One region of the Acetonema longum DSM 6540 genome, then DNA from elsewhere that is predicted to be linked to it. Evidence: riboswitches for the same ligand, from Rfam matches in the RefSeq annotation. Region 1 holds a riboswitch; each other region holds the start of a gene.

Evidence for each region. A riboswitch is a leader RNA that binds a small molecule or an ion and turns the genes downstream of it on or off. The one in region 1 is predicted to bind S-adenosylmethionine.
Region 2: another riboswitch for S-adenosylmethionine. It lies ahead of ALO_RS02390 (methionine ABC transporter ATP-binding protein); the one in region 1 lies ahead of ALO_RS15770 (MetQ/NlpA family ABC transporter substrate-binding protein).
Region 3: another riboswitch for S-adenosylmethionine. It lies ahead of ALO_RS06965 (trans-sulfuration enzyme family protein); the one in region 1 lies ahead of ALO_RS15770 (MetQ/NlpA family ABC transporter substrate-binding protein).
Region 4: another riboswitch for S-adenosylmethionine. It lies ahead of ALO_RS10300 (ACT domain-containing protein); the one in region 1 lies ahead of ALO_RS15770 (MetQ/NlpA family ABC transporter substrate-binding protein).

Annotation. Positions count from the first base shown of each region.
Region 1 covers NZ_AFGF01000173.1:11,927-19,182, reverse strand. Annotated here, with positions in the region: gene ccsA (cytochrome c biogenesis protein CcsA) at 1-501, shown strand, start outside; gene ALO_RS15780 (cytochrome c3 family protein) at 598-1,071, shown strand; gene ALO_RS15775 (ammonia-forming cytochrome c nitrite reductase subunit c552) at 1,061-2,362, shown strand; SAM riboswitch class I at 2,452-2,553, shown strand; gene ALO_RS15770 (MetQ/NlpA family ABC transporter substrate-binding protein) at 2,739-3,554, shown strand; gene ALO_RS15765 (response regulator transcription factor) at 3,725-4,399, shown strand; gene ALO_RS15760 (sensor histidine kinase) at 4,401-5,663, shown strand; gene ALO_RS15755 (hypothetical protein) at 5,793-6,320, shown strand; gene ALO_RS15750 (hypothetical protein) at 6,528-6,806, shown strand; gene ALO_RS15745 (FeoA family protein) at 6,962-7,219, shown strand; gene feoB (ferrous iron transport protein B) at 7,219-7,256, shown strand, end outside.
Region 2 covers NZ_AFGF01000017.1:71,430-78,685, reverse strand. Annotated here, with positions in the region: gene ALO_RS02405 (D-2-hydroxyacid dehydrogenase) at 1-832, shown strand, start outside; gene hisZ (ATP phosphoribosyltransferase regulatory subunit) at 1,102-2,307, opposite strand; gene ALO_RS02395 (YerC/YecD family TrpR-related protein) at 2,403-2,702, opposite strand; SAM riboswitch class I at 2,911-3,016, shown strand; partial or broken gene ALO_RS02390 (methionine ABC transporter ATP-binding protein) at 3,107-4,163, shown strand; gene ALO_RS02385 (methionine ABC transporter permease) at 4,132-4,785, shown strand; gene ALO_RS02380 (MetQ/NlpA family ABC transporter substrate-binding protein) at 4,805-5,614, shown strand; gene ALO_RS02375 (4Fe-4S binding protein) at 5,958-6,143, shown strand; gene ALO_RS02370 (2-oxoacid:acceptor oxidoreductase subunit alpha) at 6,169-7,256, shown strand, end outside.
Region 3 covers NZ_AFGF01000053.1:67,874-75,129, reverse strand. Annotated here, with positions in the region: gene ALO_RS06985 (pyridoxal phosphate-dependent aminotransferase) at 1-645, shown strand, start outside; gene ALO_RS06980 (FAD-dependent oxidoreductase) at 788-2,485, shown strand; gene ALO_RS06975 (NifB/NifX family molybdenum-iron cluster-binding protein) at 2,571-2,942, opposite strand; gene ALO_RS06970 (YeiH family protein) at 3,234-4,253, shown strand; SAM riboswitch class I at 4,326-4,430, shown strand; gene ALO_RS06965 (trans-sulfuration enzyme family protein) at 4,569-5,702, shown strand; gene ALO_RS22045 (YezD family protein) at 5,720-6,079, shown strand; gene cysK (cysteine synthase A) at 6,308-7,246, shown strand.
Region 4 covers NZ_AFGF01000085.1:34,983-42,238, reverse strand. Annotated here, with positions in the region: gene ALO_RS10305 (hypothetical protein) at 199-924, opposite strand; gene ALO_RS10300 (ACT domain-containing protein) at 1,105-1,584, opposite strand; SAM riboswitch class I at 1,709-1,810, opposite strand; gene ALO_RS10295 (vWA domain-containing protein) at 1,980-3,389, opposite strand; gene ALO_RS10290 (ATP-binding protein) at 3,395-4,519, opposite strand; gene ALO_RS10285 (hypothetical protein) at 4,543-5,349, opposite strand; gene ALO_RS10280 (methyl-accepting chemotaxis protein) at 5,518-7,256, opposite strand, start outside.

The DNA.
Region 1 (7,256 bases):
TTTGCGCCGGCAGCGCGAGACGAGCATGACTCCGTCACCGAACTGATTCTCGACCGCGGCGATGAGCAGGACGGGGCCGGCCTTACGGTAAAGTTCCTGCAATCCGGCATGAACGGGAATAATATGCAAAATGTGCGGGCATACGCTTTGCTGGAGGTATCCGGGAACGGGAAAAGAGAAGAGGTAAAACCGGAGCTGTTTTACGCCGATGGCCAGTTTCAAGCCTTACCGGTAAAGGCGCTTGGATCTTATGAGGTAAGCCTGCTGGGCGTGAACACTTCCCAGGGAAAAGTGAAAATAGGCGTTAAAAACCTGGAGACGGTAAAACCGGACAAAATAGATGTCGAGATCAGCTACAAGCCGTTAATTGGTTTGGTTTGGTTAGGAACCTTCATCGTTGTCGCCGGCACTTTATGGGCAGGGCTGAGCCGAGCCGGAAAAGTATCGGCGGCCAAGGCGGCGCAAGCTTTATCGGCGCCGGAAAAATCGAGCCGGACATAGTTCCGCCAGAGGCCGGATGCTTTAATAGTTGAATGGGGTCCGGTCCTTTTGCCGGGACTTTAGTGATGCCCGAATTTTGCGGAGAGGAGGGATACTTTGGACACGGGTCAATATTTAAACCGCCATGCGCTTAAATTGATGGCCGTCGGATTCGGCATTGCGGTTTTAGGCATGGCTGTCTCAGCCGCAGGGTATACGTATGCGGAATCTCCCGCATTCTGTGGAAGCTGCCATTCCATGGAGCATGCATATACTACCTGGCAGGCATCGAACCACAAACAGATTGCCTGCAGCGAATGCCATCTGCCGCACAGCAGCATGACCACAAAAATGTTCGCCAAGATCAGGACCGGGATGAAGGATGTGTATCATGAGACGGTAAGGGATTATCCGGCGGCCATTACCGTATCGGCCCAGGGAAAAGAGTATATTGCGGACAATTGCCTGCGCTGCCACCAGTCTACCGTGGAAAATACCAAAATGGCGGCTGGCGGACAGGACTGCGGCAAGTGTCATCGCGGCCTGGTTCACGGCATGAACAAAGGCAAGGGAGGGATTCATGTTGAATAGCTTGAACAAAATGCAAAAAGCTTTAATTGCTTTGTTATGCGGGCTGCTGCTTTTCTTTGGGTTTGTTATCCTGCGGACCGGGGTGAGCCGGCCTGCATCCACCGTCAAGCTGGGCAAAGTTGCGGCGGGGGAATATGATCCGGCGGTATGGGGGCAGTATTACCCCCTGCAATATGCAAGCTTCCAGAAAAATAGCGAAATGGCGCCCTCTCCCGGCGGCTTTGGCGGCAGCCTGAAGACGCAGAACTCCGAACGGCAGCCGGAGATTCTGGCCAATTTTAAAGGAATGCCGTTCAGCATTGACTATACGGAAGACCGGGGCCATGTTTTCACGCTGGAAGACTTGAAGGAAACTAAACGGGTTAACGATAAATCCCCCGGCGCGTGTATATCCTGCAAAACGCCTTATATTGAAAAGCTCTTCCAGGAGAAGGGCTGGAGTTACGGCAAGGTGCCGTTGCGGGAGCTCCTGGCGCAAACGCCGGAGCATGGCTATATCAGCTGCGCCAACTGTCATGATCCCGCCACGATGGATCTCCGGGTGATCCAGCCGGCGTTTATCGAGGCCCAGCAGCGCCGCGGCATTGATGTGACCAAGGCGACACGTGAGGAAATGCGGACTTACGTCTGCGCCCAATGTCATGTCGAATACCATTTTGAGCCCGGAACTTCCCGGGTTGTCTTCCCCTGGGATAAGGGCCTGAAACCGGAGCAGATGTATGAGATGTACGCAACCAAACCGGGCGGGTTTGCCCAGGACTGGCAGCATCCCGACTCCAAGGCCGCGATGCTGAAGGTGCAGCATCCTGAGTTTGAAACCTGGGCAACCGGTGTTCACGGTCAGGCGGGGGTTTCCTGCGCCGACTGCCATATGCCTTATATGCGGCAAGACGGGCAGAAGTATACTTCCCACTGGATGACCAGTCCGCTCAAACACCTCGACGCTTCCTGCGGAACATGCCATACCCAGGGCGCCGCCTGGCTGGAGGAGCGCGTTAAGACGATACAGAATCATACCTGGCAGCTCCAGCACAGCGCCGGCTTAGTAGTGTCAAAAGCCCACGAAGCGATTAAAAAAGCGGCTGCGGTCCCCAATGTGGACCAGGCCGAATTGGCCCAAGCCCGCGAATTGGTCCGTAAAGCTCAATGGTATTGGGATTTTGTCGCTGCTGAAAACGGCATGGGCTTCCATAATCCCGATCAGGCGCTTCATACCTGCGGCCAGGCAATCGATCTGGGTTACAAAGCAATTGAGTCGGCCAACAAAGCCGCCGGCATCGAGCTCTTTTAAGGTGTATGACGGTGACTGAGTTCAGCGAAAAAAGTTGCCATTGACACCTTAAATAATTAATGGTATGATCATAATCAATTCAATACATGCTCTTATCTAGAGTGGTCGAGGGACTGGCCCGATGACGCCCGGCAACCGGCAGCAATGCGGTGGTGCTAATTCCAGCAGGAGAATATCCTGGAAGATGAGAGAAAGGTTTAGTCTGCGTTATGGACCCCTTTCCTCGGAAAGGGGTCTTAATTTTTTACAGGGAGAGGATTCATGGCAGATCTGCAGTTTGGCTGATCAAACAACTGCAGGCGGGATAAACTCATAAAAATACAAAATAGACCTATTAAGGGGCAGTTTAAAATCTATAAACAGGAGAGTGGAAAAAATGAAAAAATCAATCCTTGCTTTGTTAGTCATTCTGGCCGTGAGCCTGGTGGCTGCCGGTTGCGGCGGTAAAGACACCGCCAATCAGCCGGACAAGAAGCCGGTCGTAAAAGTCGGCGCTACCGCGGTTCCTCATGCTGAAATTTTGCAGTTTATCAAACCTTCTTTGGAAAAAGAAGGGATTCAATTGGAAATCGTGGAATTCAGCGATTATGTCCGTCCCAATGTTGCCTTGGCTGAAAAGGAATTAGATGCCAATTTTTTTCAACACGTGCCTTACTTAGAGAAGTTTAGTGCCGAGCGCAACCTGGCCTTAACCTATACGGCTAAAGTCCATATTGAGCCGATGGGGATTTATTCTAAAAAAATAAAAGATATTAAAGAGCTGACTCAGGGCGCCGTTGTCGCCATTCCCAACGATCCGACCAATGGCGGCCGCGCTCTGGCGATTCTGGCCAAGGCCGGGCTCATCACCCTGAAAGATGGCGTAGGCATCAGCGGTACCGTCAAAGATATCACTAATAACCCCAAAGAGTTAAAGATCCGGGAACTGGAAGCCGCCATGCTGCCCCGGTCCCTTGACGATGCAGCCATCGCGGTGATCAACACCAATTACGCCTTGGAAGCGAATCTGGTTCCGGCGAAAGACGCTCTGGTCCTGGAATCCAAAGATTCTCCCTATGCCAATGTGCTGGCCGTCCGCAAAGGCGACGAAACCAGGCCGGAAATCGTAAAATTGTCGAAAGCCCTGACTTCACCGGAAGTCAAAAAGTTTATTGAGGAAAAATATAAAGGAGCTATTGTTTCCGCATTCTAAGCAATAGCCTGTAATATCAAATTTTTTGGCCAACCGGCGAATTTGCCTGTTGGCCTTTTTTATTTAGACAGAAAAAAGCTCTGCAAAAAGCAGACTTTTTTCTTGTTTATCGCCATACTAAGGATATGATGAATCCAAAGGCAGGGCCTGTAGAAAAAGGAGATTGTAAGATGCGCATTCTGGTGGTGGAAGATGATCACGTTTTGCGAGAGGCTATTGTCGCTTTGCTGACGGAAGAAGACTATATTGTCGAAGAAGCGGCTGCCGGCGATGAAGGGATGTATATGGCCGAGCAGGCCGTCCATGACTTATTGATATTAGATATCATGCTGCCCGAAATCAGCGGACTGGAGATTGTAAAAAAGCTGCGGAGCGCCGGCGGCTCTGTGCCCATCTTGCTCCTGACGGCCCGGGACAGTGTGGACGATCGGGTGATGGGTCTGGAGTCAGGGGCCGATGACTACTTGGTAAAGCCTTTTGCCATCCGGGAACTGCTGGCCAGGATTAAGGCTTTGCTGCGGCGCAGCGGCAGTCTGGATATGGAAGGCGAATTAAGTTACGGCGGCATCTCGCTGAACAGTAAAACACGGGACGGCTGCGCGGCGGATCATCCTTTGGGCTTGACCACCAAAGAATATGATGTCCTGGAATTTTTGATCCTCAACCGGGAGCAGATTTTAACCAGAGAGCAGATGTTTGACCGGATCTGGGGGTTTGATTCCGACACGACCATCAGTATCGTCGATTTATATATTCATTATTTAAGAAAGAAGCTGGCCCCCCATGGTTTAGACTCTCTGATCCAGACTGTACGGGGCGCCGGCTTTATGCTAAAGGAGAAATAGCATGTTTCAAAGCACCTTTCGCCGGCTGACTGTCCTGAACTCCCTGGTATTTTTATCGGTGTTTGTTATTTTTGCCTCGGCTTTTTACGGCTATCTGGCCTACCGGCTGTTTGACCAGGTAGACGATGCCCTGCGGGCCAGGGTGAATTCCTTCCGGTTGGTAAGAGGGCGGATTGCCTCGGCTAGAGTCCGGCCTTTCTTTGATCCCCGCATTTTTTTGATCTTGCGCAGTTCTGACGGGCAGGCTGTCAGTTTATCCCCGTTTAGGACCGAGGAAAGCGGCGACCTGACGGCGATCGTAGCGGATATAGAATTGGGAGATCTGCGGACCAAGGAATATGAGAATCATACCTATCGGGTCATGAGTGTGCCTTATCCCTATGAAGACAAAGTTTTAAATATGGCCAATGTGGTCCAGGTGCAGGAAATCATAGCCGTCAGCATTGTGGATACCGAGGTCAGGCTGCTGCATGACCTGTTGTGGATTATGCTGGGTTCTTTGGTCTTAGGCCTTGTCGGCATTATTTGGGCCGGGTATTATCTCGCTAAGCGGGCGATGGTCCCCATTGAAGCGGCCTGGAAAAAACAGCAGCAGTTTGTGGCGGACGCGTCCCATGAACTGCGTTCGCCGATTACCGGCATCAACAGCAATGCGGAATTAATGCTGCGGCATCCTGAACGGACTATCGAAGAAGAGAGTCATCGCATCAATAATATCATTAAGGAAACCATGCGCATGGCGAAACTGATCGCCCATCTCCTTACCCTGGCCAGATCTGATGCCAACGAAGCCGAACTGCAACTGGCTCCGCTGGATATCAGTGAACTTATCGGGACGGTCGCCGAGCAATTTAAGCCTCTGGCCGAAATGAATCAAATCGAGCTTAGCGTCCAAATCACACAAAAGGTGGAACTGATCGCTGACAAAGAACGTTTGCATCAACTGGTCGTCATTCTGCTGGATAATGCTTTTAAATATACCCCGGCGGGGGGACAAATTCTTATTTCTTGTTTTACAGCGGATAAGCAGGCGGTCATTTATGTTCAGGATACCGGCCAGGGCATAGCCCCTGAGAACCTGCCGCGTATTTTTGACCGCTTCTTTCGCGAAGATAAAGCCCGGTCCCGGGAAAGCGGCACCGGGCTGGGCCTGGCCATCGCCAAATGGATCGTGGACAAGCATGGCGGCAAGATGGGGGTCGAAAGTGAAGTAGGGAAAGGGACGAAATTCAAGGTTTCTTTTCCCGGCGGCAATTCACGCTAATGGTAAAATCTTCTGTGCCATTTAGCCGGTTTTCAAAAGAAATTCTAAAATCGCTGCCGCATAATACAACCATACCCGGTACCGATACCAGAAAAAATGAAACAACTAATAGAAGGATGGTTGAAAACTATGAATGGAAATAAAAAATGGTTTCTGGCAATCAGTATGGCAACAATGATTGGCGTAAATGGAGTGGCTGTGGCCGCAGTCCCGCAGTATCAGACGCCGGAAAAAGGCAAAGCACCCGCTCACTGGCATTATCAGCGTCCGGGCCTGGAGGATAGAGGCGATTCTTTCCGGCAGCGCGACAACCGCAGCATTCAAGATAATCTGCTTAAGCTGCTGAAGATGAACGAAAGAACCTTCCAGGCTCAAATCAAATCCGGTAAATCTTTGGCGGCTATTGCCAAAAAACAAGGTGTGTCGGAACGTACCCTGAAAAACTTTTTGGTTGATCAGATGGAAAAACGTATCGATCAAGCGGTAAAACATGACAATATTTCCCGGAATCAGGCTAAACAGATGAAAGCCAAATTGCCGGAACAGGTAAAAAAGATGATTAACCGCCGGGGTTTTGATTGTAAGTATACCGGCATCCTGGACAACAGAATGTATGAACACGGCAAAACCTCATGGGGCAACAGATTTGGCAAGTAATTGCCCGATTAGCAATAGGAACAGGCGCACGCTATGCAAGCGCCTGTTCCGGTACTTAATTTTTGGTCATAGAGCTATTCTAAAGAAAATCTAAAAAATATAGGTCATAATGCAGAAATACGGATAACATAATACGGATAGACAACATATCCCAGGAATATCGGACAGCCGAAACCGGGAAAGATTACGCAGGGGAGGAGAAACGGCATGAAAATACTATTGCGCCGGGTGACCCATTATCTGTTCAATGGCATCATGACAGCCCTGATTATGGCAGCGCCAATCCTTGTACTGGCAGGTTACGCTTCGCCGGAACCGGTTGTTCAGAGCAGTGTCCTGCGGGAGTACTGGGACTCAATGTTAAGCATCCGTGAAGAGAAAGCCCGGGTAGCATTCGAAGCTGATGAAAATAATACAGGCCTGGCAACTTATTTCATTGATCTGGCGGACATGATTGATGCGACCGGTTTCTTTTCGAAAGAATAGAATAATATAAGCAGAAAAGCATTTGCTGACAAATAAAAAGACAAATGCTTTTCTGCTTTTTAGCGGGACAATAGGGATTGACAAGGCCGGAATAAGAATCTATCATAGAAATGAAAATGATAATCAAGCTCATGGTTTTAACGGGAGGTCTTATAATGAACAAACCCTTGAGTCAACTTGTGCCTGGCCAAGCGGGAAAAGTATCTAAAATTACCGGGAATAGTGCTATTCAGCGTCGGATGGTGAATATGGGATTAGCAGTCGGCACAAAAGTGGAAGTGCAGAAATACGCGCCGCTGGGTGATCCCATTGAAATAAAGCTAAAAGGATTTAATCTTTCTTTGCGTAAGGCGGAAGCTGCATTGATTGTAGCAGATATCGCAGCCGACACAGATAACAGGAGGGCAGGCTAATGAGCACAAAGGGAAAAGTATATACAGTTGCCTTAGC
Region 2 (7,256 bases), on a different contig from region 1:
CATAGAAAACACGGATATTCTGGTAGCTTGGGGATTTGCGGATATTCGCCGGTTATACCTTGCTGCGCCCAAACTGAAATGGGTGCACGCTCTAAGCGCAGGAGTGGAAAATCTGGTATTCCCGGAAATCCAGCAAAGCAATACCATTCTGACGAATTCCCGCGGCATACATGGCATACCCGTTTCCGAGCATGTTTTTGCTTTCATGCTGGCCTTTACCCGCGGCTTCAATCTTTTCATCCGCCAGCAGCAGCAGCATATTTGGAAACGGGTAGAGCCTCAGGAGATCCACGAAAAGACCATCGGGATCGTAGGCCTGGGTAGCATCGGCCGGGAAATCGCCAAAAGGGCCAAAGGCCTGGGCATGCACGTGTTAGCCACCAAACGCACCGCAACCACCGAGATCTTTGTGGACAAAATGTATCCGGCCGAACGGATGAATGAAATGCTGTCCCAATGCGATTTCGTTGTCGTGACCCTGCCATTAACCGAAGATACCAAAGGGTTATTCCGGCTGGAACAGTTTAGCGCTATGAAACGGACGGCCTACTTTATCAACATTGCCCGCGGCGCGGTGGTATGCCAGCCCGACCTGGCGGACGCCCTGGAACAGGGTCTGATTCAGGGGGCAGGGCTGGATGTGTTCGAGCATGAACCACTGCCGGCCGAAAGCCCTCTCTGGGACATGTCCAACGTCATTATCACGCCCCATGTGGCCGCTCTGTCTCCCCATTATCTGGACCGGGCCGTCAAACTTTTTGCCGATAATTTACTGCGCTACGTTAATGACCGGGAGATGTTCAATGTAATTGACAAGGTTAAGGGTTATTAAAAGGGGCCGTTGGAAAAGAATACTGCCACTAGCTATCGCTCTGGTAATTAAGATAATACCCTCAAGTATACTGGAGGCATGCCGGGAAGAAGCAAGAAACAATCCTCCGGCTGGCAAACCAAAAATTTGGCTAGCAGCCTATGTAATTATAGTGATGTGGCTTATGGCGCTGTACGCCTTGTACACAATAAACCATTAAATAAACAGGCCGTCGAAAACTCCCCATCCAAGGAGAATCTTTCGACGGCCTGACTTTTTCTGCGGCTCCCCTAGCCAAAATAGCGCAGGGCGGCATACCCTTTTGTCTCTTGCTGTTCCTGGGCCTGACTCTGAGTCGCGGACGCCATGGCCAATTCTACGGTGCGGCCGGCCCGGCGAAGTTTTCCAGCCTCGCTGATAGCTTGATCCATTTTATTCTCGGCCCAAGCGATATAAAAATCCTTTGCCGCGGTTGGCATTGCCATTCCCTGCCGCTCCCGGGCCAGCATGACCCTCTCAATGCCCAGGGCAAAGCCGGTAGCCGGAAGGTTGACCCCAAAGTCAGAGGCCATGTTATCATAGCGTCCGCCGCCGCATAATGGGAACCCAAGCCCCGGCGTATAGCCTTCAAATACCATACCGGTGTAGTAGTCAAAATCCCGGATGATGCCTAAGTCAAAATTCACATTTTCATTTAATTCATAATGCTTTAACTGCTGATAAATATAGTCCAAGTTCTCCAGGGCCCCGCGGGCTGTTTGATTCTTCACCATTTTGTAGCCCTGGTCCAGGATCTCTTCTTTCCCGCTCATCAACGGTATTTTGCGCAATATTTCCCCTGCGGCCTGGCTCAGCCCGCTGCGGGCGATAAGCGTGTCAAGACCCACCAGATCCCGCTTCAACATGGCCTTTTTGACCAGCAGGCGTTCTTTGGCGGTCAGATCGAATTCAGCCATCACACCGTTGATAAAGTCCACCTGTCCCAACCCGATTTGAAAGTTTTGCAAGCCGGCCTGCTGTAGGCCAGTAACCGCCAGGGCAATTACTTCGGCGTCAGCCGCCGGTTGCCGGGCCCCCATCAATTCCACCCCTGCCTGGTAAAATTCGCACTGCCGGCCGGTTTGAGCCTGTTCCTGGCGAAATACATTGGCCAGATAAAACAGGCGCAAGGGCATTGGGCTCTCCTGCAGACGAGCGGCGGCGACCCTGGCGATGGGAGTAGTCATATCCGACCGCAGCGCCAGGATCTGATTATTGCGGTCAAAAAATTTAAAAGCATTTTCGCTTAACTCGCCGCCGGCCCCGGTGGTTAATGTTTCGTAATACTCCATGGTGGGAGTGACCACTTCCTCATAACCCCAGACAGTAAACAATCGAGCCAGCTGGCCCTCCAAAAGCCGTTTGCCATGAGCCTGCTGCGGCAAAAAATCCCTGGTCCCGTATGGAATTTGCGGTACATAATCCTTCCGGTTTGTCAATTCTACTCCTCCCCACATTTCTGTTGCAAAATTATCTGTAGCCCCGGACCGTTCAAAAAGGCCCAGATGCCAGGCCCGCCCACAGGAGGCTGAAGTGACGCAGCTGGTCCTTTTCAACGGTCCTCCCCTAATCGCTCCAGTACTATCTTATATCCGTCCGCTCCATAGTACAAACACCGCTTCACCCGGCTGATCGTAGCAGTGCTGGCGCCTGTCCTCGCCACAATTTCATCATAGGTATGACGCGCTTCCAGCATCCGGGCTACTTCCAGGCGCTGTGAAAGTGCCTTGAGCTCCCCGATGGTGGAGATATCCTCAAAGAACTGATAGCATTCTTCCTCGCTTTTTAATAACAGCACCGCGCGCATAAGCTGATCCGTTAACTCGTCTTTGAGTTTTGGATTGATCGCCACTGACTGCTCCCCCTTTTCATTCTGTCTTAATTTTTAGTTCGCCACTTACCTTTCCTTTCCTGCTTTACTCCTTTTATTCTTTACCGGATAAAATCAAAAAAATAAGGAATCGATCAATTCGGAATATAACTTTATTTGCCGTCCTATTGACAGACTTTCGCCAACATGCTACTATATATTTCATCAACTATAACTATATATGTTTAAGATTTCATCAAGAGTTGGCTGAGGGACTGGCCCGATGACGCCGCGGCAACCATCGCATTTTGCGAAACGGTGCCAATTCCATCAGGATTTTTCCTGACAGATGAAAGAGATGGCGTGATCACCCCTCTTCGTCTGCTATACGAAGAGGGGTTCTTAAATTTTTTCGGAAGGAGTCAATTAAAATGCCAAAAGACCTCATGATCGCCATGAGCGACCTTGAAAAGACCTATAGCAGCGCCAGAGGCAATGTACATGCGATACAAGGCGTCAGCCTGAGTGTAACCCGGGGCGAAATCTTCGGAATCATTGGCAAAAGCGGCGCCGGCAAAAGCACCCTGATCCGCTGCATCAATATGCTGGAAAGACCCACCCAGGGGTCAGTTCTGGTGGACGGTCAGGAAATGACTGTCCTGCCGGAAGAGGAGCTGCGGCAAGTCCGCAAAAAAATCGGTATGATCTTTCAGCACTTCAACCTGCTGACCTCCCGCACTGTTTACGATAACGTGGCCTTTCCCCTGGAACTGGCCGGCTGGAACAAATCCCAGATCCGTGAGGCAGTGATGCCGCTCTTAGAGCTGGTAGGGCTGGCCGATAAAAAAGATCAGTATCCGGCGCAGCTAAGCGGCGGCCAGAAGCAACGGGTGGGCATCGCCCGGGCGTGCCAACAAACCGAAAGTGCTGCTGTGCGACGAAGCCACCTCAGCCCTGGATCCGCAAACCACCAAATCAATTTTGGAACTGCTGAGGGATATCAATCGCAAGCTGGGATTGACCATTGTCCTGATTACCCATGAGATGCAGGTCATCAAAAAAATCTGCGATCGGGTGGCAGTCATCGACAACGGCAAGATCATCGAACAAGGGCCGGTTCTGGATTTGTTCGCCAAACCCCAGGCACCCATCACCCGGGAGTTCATCCGGACCATTGTCAATTACGACCTGCCTGACTTCTTTCAGAATACCGCTTTCTCCGCCAAGCCGCTGCCAGACGGCAATCTGGTCATCCGTATCTCATTCATCGGCCAGGCGGCCCAGGAGCCGGTCATTGCCAGCGTCATCCGCCGCTTTAATGTGGATGCCAGCATCCTGTTCGGCAATATTGACCATATTCAACACACTACTTTCGGCACTCTTTTGCTGGAAATATCTGGGGAGCAAACTTCCCTGGATAATGCCCTCCAGTATCTGAAAGCCCGTGATTTAGGAATTGAGGTGATTGGCTATGTCGCAAGAACTAATCGTGCTATTGGCTGAGTCTCTTTGGGAAACCTGCTATATGGTGGGTGTATCCGCACTGGCGTCCGCTATCCTTGGCCTGCCCCTGGGCGTGATTCTGGTGGCTACCGACAAGGGCCATATTCTGGAGAACCTTTATATCAACCGCATCTTAGGCGCGATTGCCAACGCTGCCCGTTCCACACCGTTTATCATCCTGATGGTAGCCATCATCCCCCTGACCCGCCTGATCGTGGGCACATCCATCGGCACTGAAGCCGCCATTGTACCGCTAAGTATAGCCGCTATTCCCTTTGTCGGCCGGATCGTCGAATCATCCCTGCGGGAAGTGGACCATGGCGTGGTGGAAGCCGCCCAGGCTATGGGAGCCTCGCCTCGGCAGATTATCTTTAAAGTATTGATTCCGGAAGCACTGCCCTCCATTATTCTCGGGCTGACCATCACCGTCATCAGCCTGATCGGCTACTCGGCCATGGCCGGGGCCATCGGCGGCGGCGGCCTGGGAGACCTGGCCATCCGCTATGGATATCAGCGTTTTCGCGCCGATATCATGCTGATCACCGTAATAATTCTCATCGCCCAGGTACAGATTGTTCAGTCCTGCGGGGATTACCTGGCACGACGCTTAGATAAACGATAAATGTTAAGGAGGTTTACCCATGAAAAAGCTTGCTCTCATTCTTACCCTTCTCTTCTCCCTGTCCCTTCTGGCTGCCGGCTGCGGCGGCACTAAACAGGAAACACAGACAGATAAACCCCTAAAAGTAGGCGTTACCGCCGGTCCTCACGCCGAAATCATGGAAATGGTAAAGAAGGTCGCCGAAAAAGACGGTCTCAAGATCCAGATCGTCGAGTTCAACGACTATGTTCAGCCCAATGTGGCTCTGCATCAGGGAGATATTGACGTAAACAGCTATCAGCATCAGCCGTATTTGGATAATATGATCAAAGACCGTCAGTATGATATCACCAGCGTGGCTAAAACCGTTATCTTCCCGATGGGACTGTATTCGCAAAAAGTCAAAAGCATCGTCGAGGTCAAAAGCGGCGCTGTAGTGGCCATTCCCAACGATCCCACCAACGGCGGCAGAGCTCTGCTGCTTTTGGAATCACAGGGCCTGATTAAATTGAAATCGGGCGCCGGCATTCTGGTCAGCGTGGCCGATATTGCCGAAAATCCGAAAAATATCAAAATCCGTGAGCTGGATGCGGCTCAAATCCCCCGCTCTCTGGCGGATATGGACCTGGCAGCCGTTAATACCAACTACGCCATGACTGCCGGCTTAGTACCGACCAAAGACGCCCTGGCTCTGGAAGACGGCAATTCTCCTTACGCCAACATCGTTGCCGTTCAGTCCAAGAACAAAGACAATCCTGCCGTACAAAAACTGCTCAAAGCTTATCAAACTGACGAAGTGAAAAAATTTATCCAGGAACATTTCAAAGGTTCCGTATTGGTTGCCTGGTAAGCGAACCGGATTGATATAAAACAGAATAAAGAGGCCGCAAAGGGTTTTTCCACTCTGTGCGGCCTCCGGTTTTGATTGCGCCAGCGTTTTTTTGTTAAACAACAAATCATGTATTTATGTATGTAAACATATATAAATACATAAATTGATAAATCAGAATATACTTTACACATTCATTAGAAAGTCAGCCAATTTGAGCAGGATTTCCCCTGGTGGCGTCGTAATTGTTCAACAGCAGAAACGGTTTCAGTAATGAACCCAGCGTTTCAGCGGGAAAATTGGCTGCCAGCATAGCAAACAGCATCCGCTTTCCCCCCAAATGATACTATACGGAGGTGAGAAAATGGCGTTGAAAATTATCGAAAAACGTTGTAAAGGTTGCGGCATATGTGTTACATTTTGTCCTAAACAGGTACTGGGACTGAGTGAGCTTGAAAAAGTAATCGTCCTTGATGAAAGCAAATGCATTAGCTGTAAGCAATGTGAAATGCGGTGTCCCGATTATGCGATTTTTGTAGAGAAGAAGTAGAGAAGACTTAAGGAGTGGATATAGAGTGGCAAAAGTTCTTCTTATGCAAGGGAACCAAGCCTGTGCCGAGGGCGCTATCGCAGCAGGTGTCAAGTTTTTTGCCGGATACCCCATCACCCCGTCCACGGAAATTGCGGAGTCTCTGGCCAAACGCCTGCCGCAGGTTGGCGGGAAATTCATCCAAATGGAAGATGAAATCGCCAGTATGGCGGCAATCATCGGCGCTTCCCTGACAGGGAAAAAAGTTTTAACCGCAACCAGCGGCCCCGGGTTTTCGTTAAAGCAGGAATTGATCGGCTATGCGGCCATTACCGAGACCCCTGTAGTCATTGCCAACGTACAGCGGGTGGGTCCCAGCACCGGACAGCCTACCGCCGCCGCTCAAGGCGATGTGATGCAGGCCCGCTGGGGTACCCATGGTGATCATCCGATCATCGCCCTGACGCCGGCCAGTGTGCCTGAATGTTTTTCCCTCACAATCAAAGCCTATGAAATGTCGGAGAAATACCGCGTACCGGTCATTTTCCTGATGGACGAGGTAATCGGCCACATGCGGGAAAAGATTGAGCTTCCTGACTATAGTGAGGTAAAGCAGCCTTGCCGTAAAGCCCCCGCCGCTCCCAGCGCCGACTACCAGGCCTACAAGCCTGACCAGGACTTGGTGCCGCCCATGGCTGCCTTTGGGCAAGGCTACCGGTATCACGTAACCGGCCTGGTCCATGACGAAACCGGCTTCCCCAACGGTTCCCCGGCTGCTACCGCAAAGTTGCTGAAACGATTGCATGAAAAAATTGAAAACCATCTGGATGATATCGTCCTCTATGAGGAATATCGCCTGGAAGACGCCGATACCGCCATCATAGCCTACGGCGGAACGGCCCGTTCGGCTTACGCCGCCATTGACATGGCCCGGGAGCAGGGAATCAAGGCCGGCATGTTCCGCATGATTACCATGTGGCCTTTCCCTGACAAACAGATTGCCAAACTGGCGACGAAAGTAAAAAACATCGTGGTTGCCGAAATGAATTACGGCCAGGTTGTGGGAGAAGTAAAACGGGTTGTGGAAGGCAAGGCTCCAGTGAAGCTGGTGGCCAAGTACGATTCCGATCCGAT
Region 3 (7,256 bases), on a different contig from region 1:
TCCCGGGAAGAACTGGCCTTTATCGCCGATCTTTGCATTAAGCACGATGTGCTGGCTATTACCGATGAAATTTATGAACATATTATTTATGACGGGGTAGAGCATGTTCCCATGTGGAATATTCCCGGCATGGCCGAACGGACCATTATTGTCAACGGGATTTCCAAGACATACAGCGTTACCGGCTGGCGCATCGGCTATGTGATGGCTCCGCCGGAGATCACTCAGTCCATCCGCAAGGTTCACGATTTTCTTACCGTGGGAGCGGCGGCGCCGTTACAAGTGGCTGCCGGTGAGGCTCTGCGCTCAGGGCCGGAATACTATCATGAACTGGCGGAGTTTTATCGGGTGCGCCGGGACTTTCTCTATGAAAAGCTTAAGCAGGTAGGGTTTAAGACCTTTAAACCAGGCGGAGCTTATTACATCATGGTGGATATCCGGTCCTTCGGCTGGGATGACGATGTGGCTTTCGCCTATTACTTAGCCAAGGATATCGGTGTGGCGGTAGTGCCCGGTTCCAGCTTTTATCGTCAAGAAAGCCTGGAAAGCAGCTATTTTGTCCGGTTCTGCTTCTGCAAGCACTTGAGTACCCTGGAGGCGGCCGCGCAGCGATTGGATAAATTACGAACCCAAGTCCGGAAATAGATGAAAAAAGCTCGGTCCTGCCAAAACAGGAGCCGGGCCTTTTTATTTTTCGACAGGATTGATTCTAAGGAAAGAATAAGGTATAGTTAAAGAATGCCCATCCCCCTGGAGGGGGGATAAAAGAAGGTTGACGGGAGGGACCATGATGCAAAAAATTCTGGTAATCGGCGGCGTGGCAGCCGGTTTGAAATCCGCCGCCAAGGCGCGGCGGTGTGACCCTCAGGCAAGCATTACCGTATTGGAAAGAGGCGAGATCGTCTCTTTCGGCGCCTGTGGCATGCCTTATTATGTAGGAGGCGATGTACCGGATATTGGAGCCCTGATGAAGACGCCGGCGGGCAATATGCGCAATGCAGACTACTTCAAAAATGTGAAGGATATTACGGTGCGGACTCAAACCGAAGCTGTTGCCATTGACCGGCGAGCTAAAACCGTAACCGTGAAAACTCTGACCAGCGGCGAAACGGAAATCCTGCCTTATGATAAACTGGTTATCGCCACAGGCGCTTCCCCTGTTAAACCGGCTTTGCCGGGAATCGAACTGGAGAATATCTATACGTTATGGCATCCCAACGATGCAAAAGCCATCCGTCAGGGACTGGAGAGGGGACGGTTTGCCAATGCCGTCATCATCGGCGCCGGCCTGATCGGCATGGAAATGGCCGAGGCATTAACCTTATGGGAACTACCGGTAACGGTAGTGGAAATGAAGGAGCAGGTTTTCCCGGCCTTCTTGGATCCCGAAATAGCGGGGATCGTCGCCAAGTATGCGGCGGAAACGGGCATCACGCTGTTGACCGGGGAAAGAGTTCAGGGATTTAGCGGCGAGACCGGGGTCACTGCCGTGGAGACGGATCAGCGCAGCATTCCCGCTGATTTGGTGATAATGGCCGTGGGAGCGCGGCCTAACACAGAGCTGGCCAAAGCGGCCGGTCTGACCATCGGCATCACCGGAGCGATTGCCGTAGATGAAGAAATGCGCACCAGCGACCCGGATATTTACGCCGGCGGCGACTGTGTCGAAAATGTCAACATCATTTCCGGGAAAAAGGTGTTCGCGCCGATGGGGTCCACCGCGAATAAACACGGCCGGGTCATTGGCGAAAATCTCTGCGGTTCCCATATGAAATTCAAAGGAGTGCTCAATACGGTAGTCGCCCAAATTCATGATCTGACGGTGGGCAAGACCGGACTCAGCGAACGGGAAGCCAAAGAACTGGGATATGAATATGTGACCGCCATGGTTGCCGGTCATGATAAGCCCCACTATATGCCCGGCGCCAAATTGATTACCGTCAAACTGATTGTTGAGACTAAAACCGGTAAAGTCCTTGGCTTACAGGCTGTAGGAGAAGGGGAAATTGCCAAGCGGGTGGATGTGGCGGCAGCGGTACTGACGTTAGGCGGAACCGTTCACGATTTGTTTGATATTGATCTGTCCTATGCTCCGCCCTATAGTTCGCCCATTGACAATGTGGCGGTGGCAGCCAATGCGGTAATGAATAAAGTGGCTGGCAAACTAAAAGGCATTTCCTCCCTGACAGCTAAGAAAAAAATGCAAAACAGTCCGGATAAGACGATCTTTCTCGACGTGCGCACGCCGGAGGAATGCAAGCAAATCTGTCTGGCTGACTGCCCTAACGTCAAATATATACCTTTGGGGGAACTGCGCAGCCACCTGGAGGAACTAAACAAAGAGGATGAAATTATTGCTTTCTGCAAGATCAGTCTGCGGGGTTATGAAGCGGAAGGGATTTTAGAAGGGGCAGGCTTTAAAGATGTCAAGGTTATGGAAGGCGGTATTCTGGCCTGGCCGTTTCCTTGTGAAAAAGGCAAATAATTGGAATATAGAATGTTTAAGGCGCATCAGACAGATGTTTGATGCGCCTTGCTTTTCTTTTGTTGAGTTCCGCCGCGGCGAATCCTCAGTGCGTACCGCAGCCGTGACTGTCGCCATGATGATGAGAATGGCCGCAGCCATTGCCGGCATCTACAAGCTTGCCGCGTAAGTAAAGATCTACCAGAGTTTCCGGCGTCTCTTGCGGGGCGCCGCAAATGACTGTAACGCCGTGTTGCCGCAACATACTCCGGGCCCCTTCTCCCATGCCGCCGGCTAAAACGTCGGTGCAGTCCAGATCAGCTATCCAGTTGGGAATGACACCGGGAGCATGAGGCGGCGGGGTTAGGATTTCTTGTTTCGAAATCTTGCCGTTATCCACAGTGACAACAGCGAATGTTACACAATGCCCAAAATGCTCACTCAGTTTTCCCTCGGCTACAGGAATGGCAATTTTCATGTAAATCACACCTTTCTGCTTTTTGAAATATATTTCATGAGTGGGCTAAAAAATTCATCTTCAAATTATGAACCATATTTCATAATTAATATATAATATTTATGGAGGAATGTCAATAACTTAACTATCATTACGGGAAAATACCGGTTTTCATTGAAGGGAGATTAGTACAAGGCGAGTCAGGAGTTGTTTGATACGTTTTGAGCATTTATAATAGAGATATTCACTCTATAGGGATTGATCGCAGCCACACTATACAGAAAATTTCAGTGGATAAAGATGAGGAGGCACATGAAATTGAATTTGGAATCCATTCGCAGCAAGTCACCAGGTGTCCTGTTGGTGGCATTCATTGCTATTCCCGCTTGGCTGATTGGTAAAATGCTCCCCATTATTGGCGGCCCGGTATTAGGCATTTTATTCGGCATGATTTTGGCATCCTGGCAACGGCCCGCCCGCTTTGAAGCGGGAGTAAAGTACACCTCAAAACAACTGCTGCAATATGCCATCATCCTGCTAGGTTTTGAAATGAACTTGTTTAACGTTTTAGCCGTTGGCAGTCAGACGCTGGCGTTGATGATCTTTACCCTGACAGCCGTTTTCGTTACGGCCTATATTGCCGGACGGCTGTTGAACATTGACAGCAATACTCGGACCTTGATCGGTGTCGGTACCGCCATCTGCGGCGGTTCGGCCATAGCGGCCACCGCGCCGGTCATACGGTCCACAGATGAAGAAGTAGCTCATGCCATTTCTACTATTTTCTTGTTCAACGTGATCGCAGCCTTTGCATTTCCCCTGATGGGGCATGCTCTCGGCATGAGCGACCAGGCCTTCGGCCTTTGGACAGGCACTGCTGTTAATGACACATCATCTGTGGTTGCTGCCGGCTATTCCTACAGCAATCAGGCCGGCGACTTGGCAGTGATTGTGAAACTCACCAGGAGTCTGATGATTGTGCCTATTACTCTGGTTCTGGCCTTGTATACTTCCCGCAGTTCAGCCGGCTATGAACCGGCCGGGAAAAATAACGGCGGCTGCCGGATTGCTGCCATTTTTCCCTGGTTTATCCTCGGGTTTCTGGGCGCATCGGTTATTAACACCTTTTTCGCCATTCCCTGGGATATAAACAGTCTGATGGGTCAAACGGGCAAATTCGTCATTATCATGGCCATGGCGGCTATCGGACTGAATACCAACCTGGTCAAACTATTGAAAAGTGGCGGAAAATCTCTGCTGTTGGGCTTGATTTGCTGGGTGGTGCTGGCCGTGACGGCTCTGGGACTGGAGTCTATCCTATTTGAAATCTGATTAGGATGAAAAGCTATTCTTGACATTGCTATAGACTCATGCTATGATCATTATCAACCAATTCAATATCAACTCTTATCCAGAGTGGTCGAGGGACTGGCCCGATGACGCCCGGCAACCGGCAGGAAACTGCGGAGGTGCTAATTCCAGCAGGAAGAAATTCCTGGCAGATGAGAGGAAAGCGTTGCATGTAAACTCCTTTCCTTGAAAGGAGTTTTTTTTATTGCGACAGAAAAAAACTCTGCGGAACAGATTTTTTTCTTGTCTCCCGGCATCGCCTCAGCTCTGGAAGAGGAAAGAAGGAGGCCTTTATTTATGAAAATCAGTTCCAAAGTTGTGCAAGTGGGCGTGAATACTGACGCCCGGACCGGCGCTATCAGCACGCCGATTTATCAGACGGCCACATTCCGTCATCCGGCGCTGGGGCAAAGTACCGGTTTTGACTATTCCCGGACCCACAATCCCACCCGGCAGGTTCTGGAACAGGCCATTGCCGCTCTGGAAGGTGGCAGCGGCGGTTATGCCTTTGCTTCAGGCATGGCTGCGGTTACAGCGATCTTGATGCTGTATCGGGCCGGGGATCATCTGGTGGTAGTCGAGGACTGTTATGGCGGCACCTATCGGGTCCTGGAAAAGAATTTTCAGCCGTTTGGCCTGACTACCACCTTCGTGGACGGCAGCCGTCCGGAAGAAATAACTGCCGCCATTAAACCTAATACTAAAGCAATTATCGTAGAAACTCCTACCAATCCTCTGATGAAAATTGTGGATATCCGGGCTATCGTCAAGATTGCGGCTGCCCACGGTCTGCATACGGTAGTCGATAACACCTTTCTGACGCCTTATTTTCAGCGCCCCCTGGAGTTGGGAGCGGATCTGGTGGTTCACAGCGGCACTAAATACTTGTCCGGCCACAATGATGTGCTGTGCGGCCTGGTTGTGGCTAAAGATTCCACACTGGCCGAGAAGGTGAAATTTGTGCAAAATTCTACCGGCAATGTGCTGGGGCCCTTTGACAGCTGGCTTTTAATCCGGGGAATGAAGACCCTGGCCCTACGCATGGAGAAACACAACCAGAACGCCCTGACGGTTGCTCAGTGGCTGGAAAAACACCCTCATGTAAAGACCGTCTATTTCCCTGGCCTTGTCGGCCATCCCGGCAAAAGCGTCCACGACAGCCAGGCCACAGGTTCCGGCGGTATGCTGTCCTTTGCGGTAGACGATCCGAAGCTGGTGCCCCAGGTTTTAAAGAAGGTAAAGATGATTCAATTTGCCGAAAGTCTGGGCGGTGTGGAAAGCCTGATTACTTTCCCGGCAGTTCAGACTCATGCCGATGTGCCGCCTGATGTGAGAGAAAGATTGGGCATCTCTGACCGGCTTCTGCGTCTGTCAGTAGGCATCGAAGATGCCTGGGATATTATCGCCGACCTGGAACAGGCCCTACAATGAAAGATGGAGGAATTTTGATGCTGCCAAAAGATCTTACGGTGAATTCTCTGGAGCGGGCTGTTTTGGCTCAAATTGAAGATAGTATCAGGAAAATTGAGCATGGTTCTATCACTCTGATTGTGCAGGATGGGCGTTTGATCCAAATGGATGTGATCCAAAAAGTGCGCTTCACCGCCGCCCCGGAAAAACCGGACAAAGGATCGCCAAAACACAGTGAGGCTAAGGTTAGTCTTAGCGGGCAAGTCGCCGCCGCCCTGAAGGGGATGAAATTCGGCCAGGTAGTCCTTGTCATTAAAGACGGCCGCATCGTGCAGGTGGAACGCACCGAGAAACAGCGCTTTCCGAACTTAGAAGGGATATATGGCGAAGGAATATAAGAATTCGTTTGTCATCTTGACATGAAGCTTATCTTGTGCTAATCTTAAAGAAATAAATCACGGCAGCTGATCAGAGATACTGAAGGCTAAGTAAATGTCCGTTCGGATATTTTCTTAGCTTTTTATTTTTCAGACTGCTGCCGGCGGGCGGGTCAGCCGCAAAAAAATGACCGAAATCCTAATTTCATGGCCATACTATATGGAAAAATAGATGAGGAGGCACTACCTATGAGTAAAGTAGCAAAAAATTTAACCGAATTAATCGGCAACACACCCTTGCTGGAAGTGGCAAATTACAACCGTTCCCAGGGACTTGGCGCCAAGCTGCTCGTCAAGCTGGAGTACTTTAATCCCCTGGGCAGCGTCAAGGATCGTATTGGTTATGCTATGATTGCCGACGCCGAAAAGAAAGGCCTGATCAACCCGAAAAGTGTAATCATTGAGCCTACCAGCGGCAATACCGGTATTGCTCTGGCCTTTGTAGCGGCGGCCAAAGGATACCGTCTCATTTTGACCATGCCCGAAACCATGAGCGTGGAGCGGCGCAATCTCCTAAAAGCTCTGGGAGCGGAACTGGTACTGACGCCGGGAGCAGAAGGCATGAAAGGCGCTATCCGCAAAGCGGAGGAACTGGCAGCCGCGACGCCGGACTCCTTTATCCCTCAGCAGTTTAAAAATCCTGCCAACCCGAGTATTCACCGGGAAACAACGGCGGAAGAAGTCTGGCGCGATACTGATGGGCAGGTGGATTTCTTCGTAGGCGGGGTTGGCACCGGCGGCACGATTACCGGGGTGGGCGAAGTGCTTAAAGCCAGAAAACCCGGCTTTAAGCTCATTGCCGTAGAACCAGCTGATTCACCGGTTCTGTCCGGCGGCAATCCCGGTCCTCATAAAATCCAAGGGATTGGGGCAGGCTTTGTGCCAGATGTGCTGAATACCAAGATTATTGATGAAATCTTCCAAGTCAAGAATGAAGATGCTTTTGTCACAGTCCGTGAACTGGCGAAAACCGAAGGTCTGCTAGTTGGAATCTCCAGCGGCGCCGCCGCTTTTGCCGCCACTCAGCTGGCCAAACGGCCGGAGAATAAAGGCAAGACCATTGTAGCGCTCCTGCCGGATACCGGTGAACGGTACCTGTCTACGACCTTGTTTGAACAGCCGTCTTAAACCGGTCTCC
Region 4 (7,256 bases), on a different contig from region 1:
GGTCGGGCCACAAGTGCAGGCCGAAGATCGCTGCTGTATCATCCGGCAGACCGTCCTGAATGAAATGGCAGGCGTTGCTCCTTCGCTGGCTGAAACAGCAGCTTGCCAGAAATCCAGGGATGGTTAGCCCGGCTGTAAAAAGTAAGATTATACAGTGGGGGCTGCCTCCGCTATAGAGACAGCCCCCACTGTAAGCGATTAGCTAATGTTTACCGTGCCTTCCTGCAGGATCTTCCATAAAGCTCCATTGCGGTTAATAACGCTCTTCAATTCAGCGTATGGAATCTTATATCCGCGCAGCCCTTCCGGCTGCACTGAATAAACTATTATGGAATCACTAAGCAGAACAAAGGAACCAGTTTCTTTATTCCATGTTTCGGAAAAATCTTCATAGGTCCATTGAATTGATGGGGATGTATTCGTAATTCGCAGTTTGCTGTCATTAGTTAAGCAGATTTTTTTAATTGTCCTTTCAAAATCAACTGGTTTGAAAAGATCTTCAAGTTTATATAGTTTTCCGGTCGTTAGATCGATATGTACGGTTTTATCAATATTACTTGGTTGGGAGCCTTCGGAGGATGAAGTTACGCCTTGAAAGTGAATACCTAGTAGTTTTGGGCTATAAAAGGTTACTTCAAAATCACCTTTTAAAGAAGTGTTCGGTGGTATTATGGATATCTTCAGAGTATTATTAATTGTATCCTGCAGAGCAGTATCTTTCATTCCGTCTATTTGAGGAATAGAGGCTTCACTGTTATTTTCGGAATATGTAGCTTTAAAAAGTTTAACCTGTCCCTGCTGTTCGGACTGCGCTTCTTGAGTTTCAGGTTCCTGTGCGGGTACGGCGCTGCTTGCATATACATTTACCGCACTAAGACTTGCTGCTAAAAAAGCAGCTAAAACTAATTTTCTCAGTCTGACCATAAGGTATACCTCCAGCTTTTGTTTAGTAGAAAGCTTTGGTAAACTTTCACAAAGTCATTATACATCCTGTTTATGACAAAAATACGACAAGCTAAACAGAGAATCAGGAACATCAAGGACAGTTCTCCTGATGCGTTGAAGTTAAGGGTATGACAGGCTGGAACAATTATTTTCACTGTTTCAACCATGATCTTCCGAAAAGGTACAATGCGCCTCGATAGCGCCTTTTGCCTTTGTCAGATGACATTGTTCAATCAAAATCGATATAAAGGTTTGGGAAGTGTTCAATTGGAGAAGCGGGATACTCATGGAATGCAGCATTTTTAAAATGTTTGCTGTGATTTTTGGCACATCGTCCACTTGTCCGCCGGAGATATTGATTGTCGCGCAACGACTGATGGTTGTTATGTGATATTCCAATTTAGGGAGTAAAGACAGAATAGCGCCAGTCATTGCAGATGGTATAGAAAATACTATTTGGTTCTTTTGCAAGTTAATTCGCTGTAAAGCGATCTGATGATCAGCCACCGTTTGGAAAACAGCTTGAATTTCCTGATTGCTGAACGGATGATTGGCCAGAATTGCTATCTGGGTGATTTCGGATTGACAGGATAGGACAGGGGGAGTTCCGTCCATAATGATAATGGCTTCAGTCTCCATCGAAAACTCCTTTTCATCTAATAATTGCTGCAGGGTAGCTGGAGGCCTTAATCGGCATACCGCGCTCCTCTGTTTTTTGCCATAAAAAAGACCCCCTGGAGAAAGGGGGTCAGCGCATCCCTTCCTCTCATCTTCCAGGATATAATCCTGCTGGAATTAGCACCACTGCATTGCTGCCGGTTGCCGGGCGTCATCGGGCCAGTCCCTCGACCACTCTCGATAAGAGAATTTCGAATATGCAATTTAAAATTATCTTACTATACCGGATATTCTGGAGTCAAGCAAATTTCTCCTTATGGCCGTATTACACAAAAGTTCGGCAGTTTGGCAGGAGTCCTCTTTATTTGTAAAGCTTCCAATGAAGCATATTAGCAATACGCCCGTTACTTTGTAGATTACATACCTATTTTCTCCTGATGATTCATTGAATAGCCGCCTTTTTCCACCTGAATCATATCCCATTCATTCGTTTTTATTTCAATCGGATCGAGTTTTTTAACCACGCCATAGGCTTCTTTTAATGAAAGCCGGTCACCTTTGCCGGAAATAACCCATAGAGTTTTATATCCCTTCGGTTTGACGCGAAGCTCATCTTCTCCTTTGCCGTCGGTGAAATACACTAGTAAATTGAGCTTCTTGGTGTTGGCAAATTCAAAAACCGGGGTAAACCGGGTGCTGCCCCGTATTTTGCTTCTGGATTTTATATCCTTGACGGATTTAAGTGTATATACACGTCTGATTTCGCTGTCGCATTCTATCATCAAAATTTCGTGATTGTAGTTTTTTACAATGCTGAGGACTTCTTTTACTGCCTGGTTAAATTCCTCGTCACTAATGCTGCCGCTGATGTCAAGCGCAACGGCGATTTTGGCTTTATAGCTCTTCAGTTCACCGCGCAAATCCAAGCGGTCAGGCTGCCGGCGATTTCTTCGGGTAACCGTTTTCTTGGGATTGCTGGTCACCGATCCCATTAACCTCTGAAGATACAAATTCCAGGACAAGTCAGCCTTGCTGCTTTTTAAAGAAGATATCAGGCTTTCCAAATAGGCTGGAATACTGCCTTTTTGTGAAGCATCAATCACTTTTTCGGTAAATCCCCGGAGGGTTTGTTCATCCACCGGGTCGGACCTTTGCCAAATATCATGGGTTTTTTCAGGATCATAGGCGGTTTCGGCCGGTTGATTTTTGCCGGGGTCTTCAGTTGCCTCTCCCGCTTCCTCCAGCAGGTCCAGAGCGGTTTGGACCTTTGCCGCATAGTATTCAAAGGTCTCGAACGGCAGCAGCTTTAATCCGTAATTTAAATTGACCCATTCTAAAGTAGTAGCATAGGGCGGCAGGTAATCCAAGTAGGTATTGATGGTGATATCCATGGCGATATTCATCGCTAAGGCGCTGCAACTGCCCCGCAGTTCTTTGGCCCGGATTAAATGCAGGGATACGACATGGAGGATTTCATGCTTAATGGTTGTTTCCATTTGTTTGAGAGTAAGAGTCAGAAAAATGACAGGATTAAAATAGATCACATATTTCGCAGCTTTAAAATTTACCCCGGTGGGGCTGCTGATATCAAAACGGATTTCCTTGGACATTTGAAACAGAAAATACCCGTAGAAGTTGTCCTTATCTTCCATCAGACCCAGATTTACTTTGTCGACAAGGCGGAAAAACTCGGCTGCAAAATCTGCCGGAATGTGAACCTGAGAAGGCCCCTGAGACTTGTTCTGCCTGGCTGCCCTCAAAAAATCCTGAACCAGTTCATAGGATCTTATATAAAGTTTTTGCGCTTGTGTATCAAACGTTTCCATCCCTATCACCTGATTGAACGATACGCCGCAAAATAGGCTTCGACAAAAGCTTCATTTTCCAGGGCGTATTCGTATACGCCGCTATAACTGTTTTTGATATCTTTCATGATTCCGACCATTAAATCGACCGGATATAGTTTTAAAAACTCAATGAGTCGCTCCGACGTACTATGATCATAATCCCCGGCTTTTATATTCGTCTCTAACCGGCTTAGCATATTCTTGGCCGCCAGGTAGAGCCGGGTATGACTTTCCGTTTTAATTTTTTCACTCACCGATTTAGCCAGAGAACTTCCCGCAAACACATCTTCATACGAAATAAGCGGCCGATAATCGGATTCCAGAAAGTGAACCAGTTCTTCAGCGATGAGTTTTCCCACATTGCCCCTGACGACATTGAAAAATACCGGCCGGGGTACGCTATCCTTTTTCTGCTGATAGACCTTATAAAGGTGAGAAATCCTTTCGTAGCTTCTTGGCGTTGCTTTGATATCATTTTCATTGGTTTTATGCAGGTATTCCGGAAAAGTGGAGATAAACTCGATCACCTTGGGCTCAAGGCCGGCATTCATGGCCCAGTCTACCCACTGCATCGGATCAGGTTCCATGGGCAGCCAGACAAAACGGTTTTCCTGAGCGGCGTCCATGTCGACCACCTGATAATCAAATTCCTCGCCGTATTTGCCGGAGGGGTTCATGGCGGCAATGATTTTTACGGTTTCAGGCAGTTTATAGCCGTTGATTTCCCGGTTTAATATCAAATTCATCAGTTCCTGCTGCACGGCGTGTTCACAGCGATTAATCTCATCGATCAATAAAAGAACAGTTTTGCCGGCGGCTGTTGCCTCATCAATTTCTCTCAGCTTATGATGTACGGCATATACGGTGGTCTTCTTTTCCGGCCTGTCTCCCGGCCGATTTACGCCGGTATAGGATTCTATCGTGGGCAGACCGCCGATTTCCCCTTCTTTCAGAAGATTGCCGTCAATCACAATGAAACTCCAATGGTTCTCCTGGGCGATTTGCTTGGCTAAGGCTGTTTTTCCCACGCCGGTTTCTCCGACGATCAAAGGCACTTCTCCGGTAGCCAGTACTAAATCAACACTTTTTAATGTATCAATAAAATTCATGGTATCTCCTGCCGTTTTATATTTTATATCTTTAGTTTTTCATCTACAGCGATTTTCCTGGCCTTCTTGCTGCCGTGCTGATCAATAAACCGGATCTTGTCCAGAGGGAAGAACTCGCTGCTTGTATCGATGACACTGCAATTTAGAAAGTCTCTTACATATTTTTCTTCAACGGCTTCATTGGATAATGCCGCCTTTAACACTTGCTCCAGTTCCCCTTGAGATATACCCGCTTCTTTTGTCACATACTTAATGACTAAACTATTGATCTGCAGAAACTCCAGTATTTTATTTTTACCTAAATCATTGATCAGGCGAATGGCCCGCTCGTCCTTTCTGACAGCAATACGCTGGGCCTGATCGGTAGGGGAAGGGATATAGCGCAATGCCTCATAACTGATTGTTACGGCCTCTTCCTGGGCCCTGGCGCAGGGCTTCTTTATAAATTTGACGGCGTCGAAATTTTTTCTGACAGCCAATACCTGCAATTCCTCACTGGGATGATCGACATATTGAATCGCCCAGCCGGCCTGACTGACGGCTAGTTGAATCAGGGAGTCCGGCGGGTTTTTAATATAGGCCAGGTTGTTCCAGCCGTCCTGGATGGCTTTGACCATCATCCCTCCGGTCGGATTCGCGATAAATTGAATGGCCCGGGGATTGTTGGCTATGGCTAATTCCTGCATCTGGCGGGTCGGATGGTCGATATACTGTACCGCCAGTCCGTTTTTTTGAACGGCCAGCAGCTTCATCTCTTCGGTGGGATGATCCATGGACGCTAACGCATAAGGATTATTTTTTATGATTTCCATGAGCTTTGCTTGTTCCATATGGTCCTCCTTCGCAGGCCGCTGATATTTCCATCTTAATCGAAATAGCGCCTTGTTACAATACCGACGAGACGTTAGAAATAAAATTTACCGACAAAAAACAGGCATACTACCGAAAGCCGGTAAAGTATGCCTGTTTTCGTTATGAAAGGGTATGACGGCGAAAGATTACTTGTCCGACACTTTGAAGACCGCGGACAGGGTCTTGAGTTCAGTGGCCATGGCGCTGCTTTCTTCCGTACTGGCGGTAACTGTCTGCATGGCTGCTGAGGTCTGTTCGGTGGAGGCTGCCACTTCCTCAGCCTGAGCGGCGGTGGTCTCAATCACGCCGGCAAGACGGCTGATCAGATCTACTACCTTATCAGAACTGGCCACCTCTTCATTGGTCACCTGCAGCACATTATCGATGTCGCCTACTGTCACATTGACTGCCGTCACAATTTCATCCAGGGCTGATCCGGCTTTATTGACTACCTCTACACCCCGGATGATTTCAGAGTTGCTTTGATGCATGGCCTCGACCGCTTCTTGCGTGCTTTCGGCCACTTTCTTAACCAGTGCGGCTACTTCACCGGCTCCCTGATTGGACTGTTCGGCCAGCTTGCGGACTTCTTCCGCCACCACGGCGAATCCCCGTCCCGCTTCGCCGGCGCGGGCGGCTTCAATGGCCGCGTTTAAAGCCAACAGGTTGGTTTGATTGGCGATGCCGGTAATTGTATCGGTAATGGAAGCAATTTGGCTGGAGTACTGATTCAAGGCAGAAATAATGGCTGCGGTATCCTCGGTTTTTTCGCTGATGGATCCCATACAAGTCACGGTTTCCCGCACCGTTTCCTGGCCGACGGTGGCTGCCCGAAGGGTTTTGCGGGATTCGGATACGGCCGATTCGGCTTTGGTCTTGGCGATTTGGATCAAAGAGGACAAGTGCACCAGCGCCTGGGATGCTTCCACTACGGCGGCGTTGCCTTGAGTGGCATTCTCGGTGACATGGGCCATGCTCCTGGCTACTTCATCGGTGGTGGCATTGACCTCTTCGGCGGTGGCGGTCAATTCCTCGGCGGCGGCTGCTACTCCGTCGGCCTGAGCCTGAACCTTGACCACGACGTTGCGGAACTTGTCCGACATTTGTTGGAAGGCAAGGGCCAACTGGCCGATTTCATCCCGAGAGCGAATTTGGCTGTCCCGGGATCGAAGATCTCCTGCCGCCAACAGCAGCGCTTCGTCCCGCAGTCTGATGATCGGTTGAGCAAACCGGCGGCTGATAAATATCACCGACAGGGCCGCTCCAATCATAAACACGATTGACAGTATCAGCATCGTGTCGGCTAAAGCATCTGTCGCCTTGGTAGCTTCTTTCTCCGGTGCCGATACAATCATAACCCAGCGCTGGCCGCCGGCCAGCTCAATGGGCATATATACCGCTTGCCGGGTGACATTGTCCAGAAAGGCATACTGGCCGGAAGCCGGCTGTCCGGTTTTGACCACGGCGGCAAACTGGTTTATCATCCGTTCGTCCAGCTCGGCGTCTCCCAAATTTAATTCAGGATTGATTTTCTTCTGATTAAGATTGAGTTTGCCGGCAAGCTCAGGCCTTTTAGGATGGGCTAACAGCACTCCTTCATGATCCGCAACGAGACCGTAGCCGGTGTCAAGAAAGCGCAGGTTGGAGAGTAAGGAACTTAAACGGTCTAAACTGACTGTGGTGACGAGAACCCCGGTCAGTTGTCCGCCGTCCGTTACCGGCGCCGCCAAGAGGACCGATACTTTGCCGGTAGCTCTTGAAATCAGCGGTTTGGATACGTAAGATTCTTTGATCTCCAACACCTTTTGGAAATATTCCCGGTCATTAAAATGGCCTGTGGTGCCGTCAGACCGTATCCCAAATCCGTCTCGGCGGATATAAATCA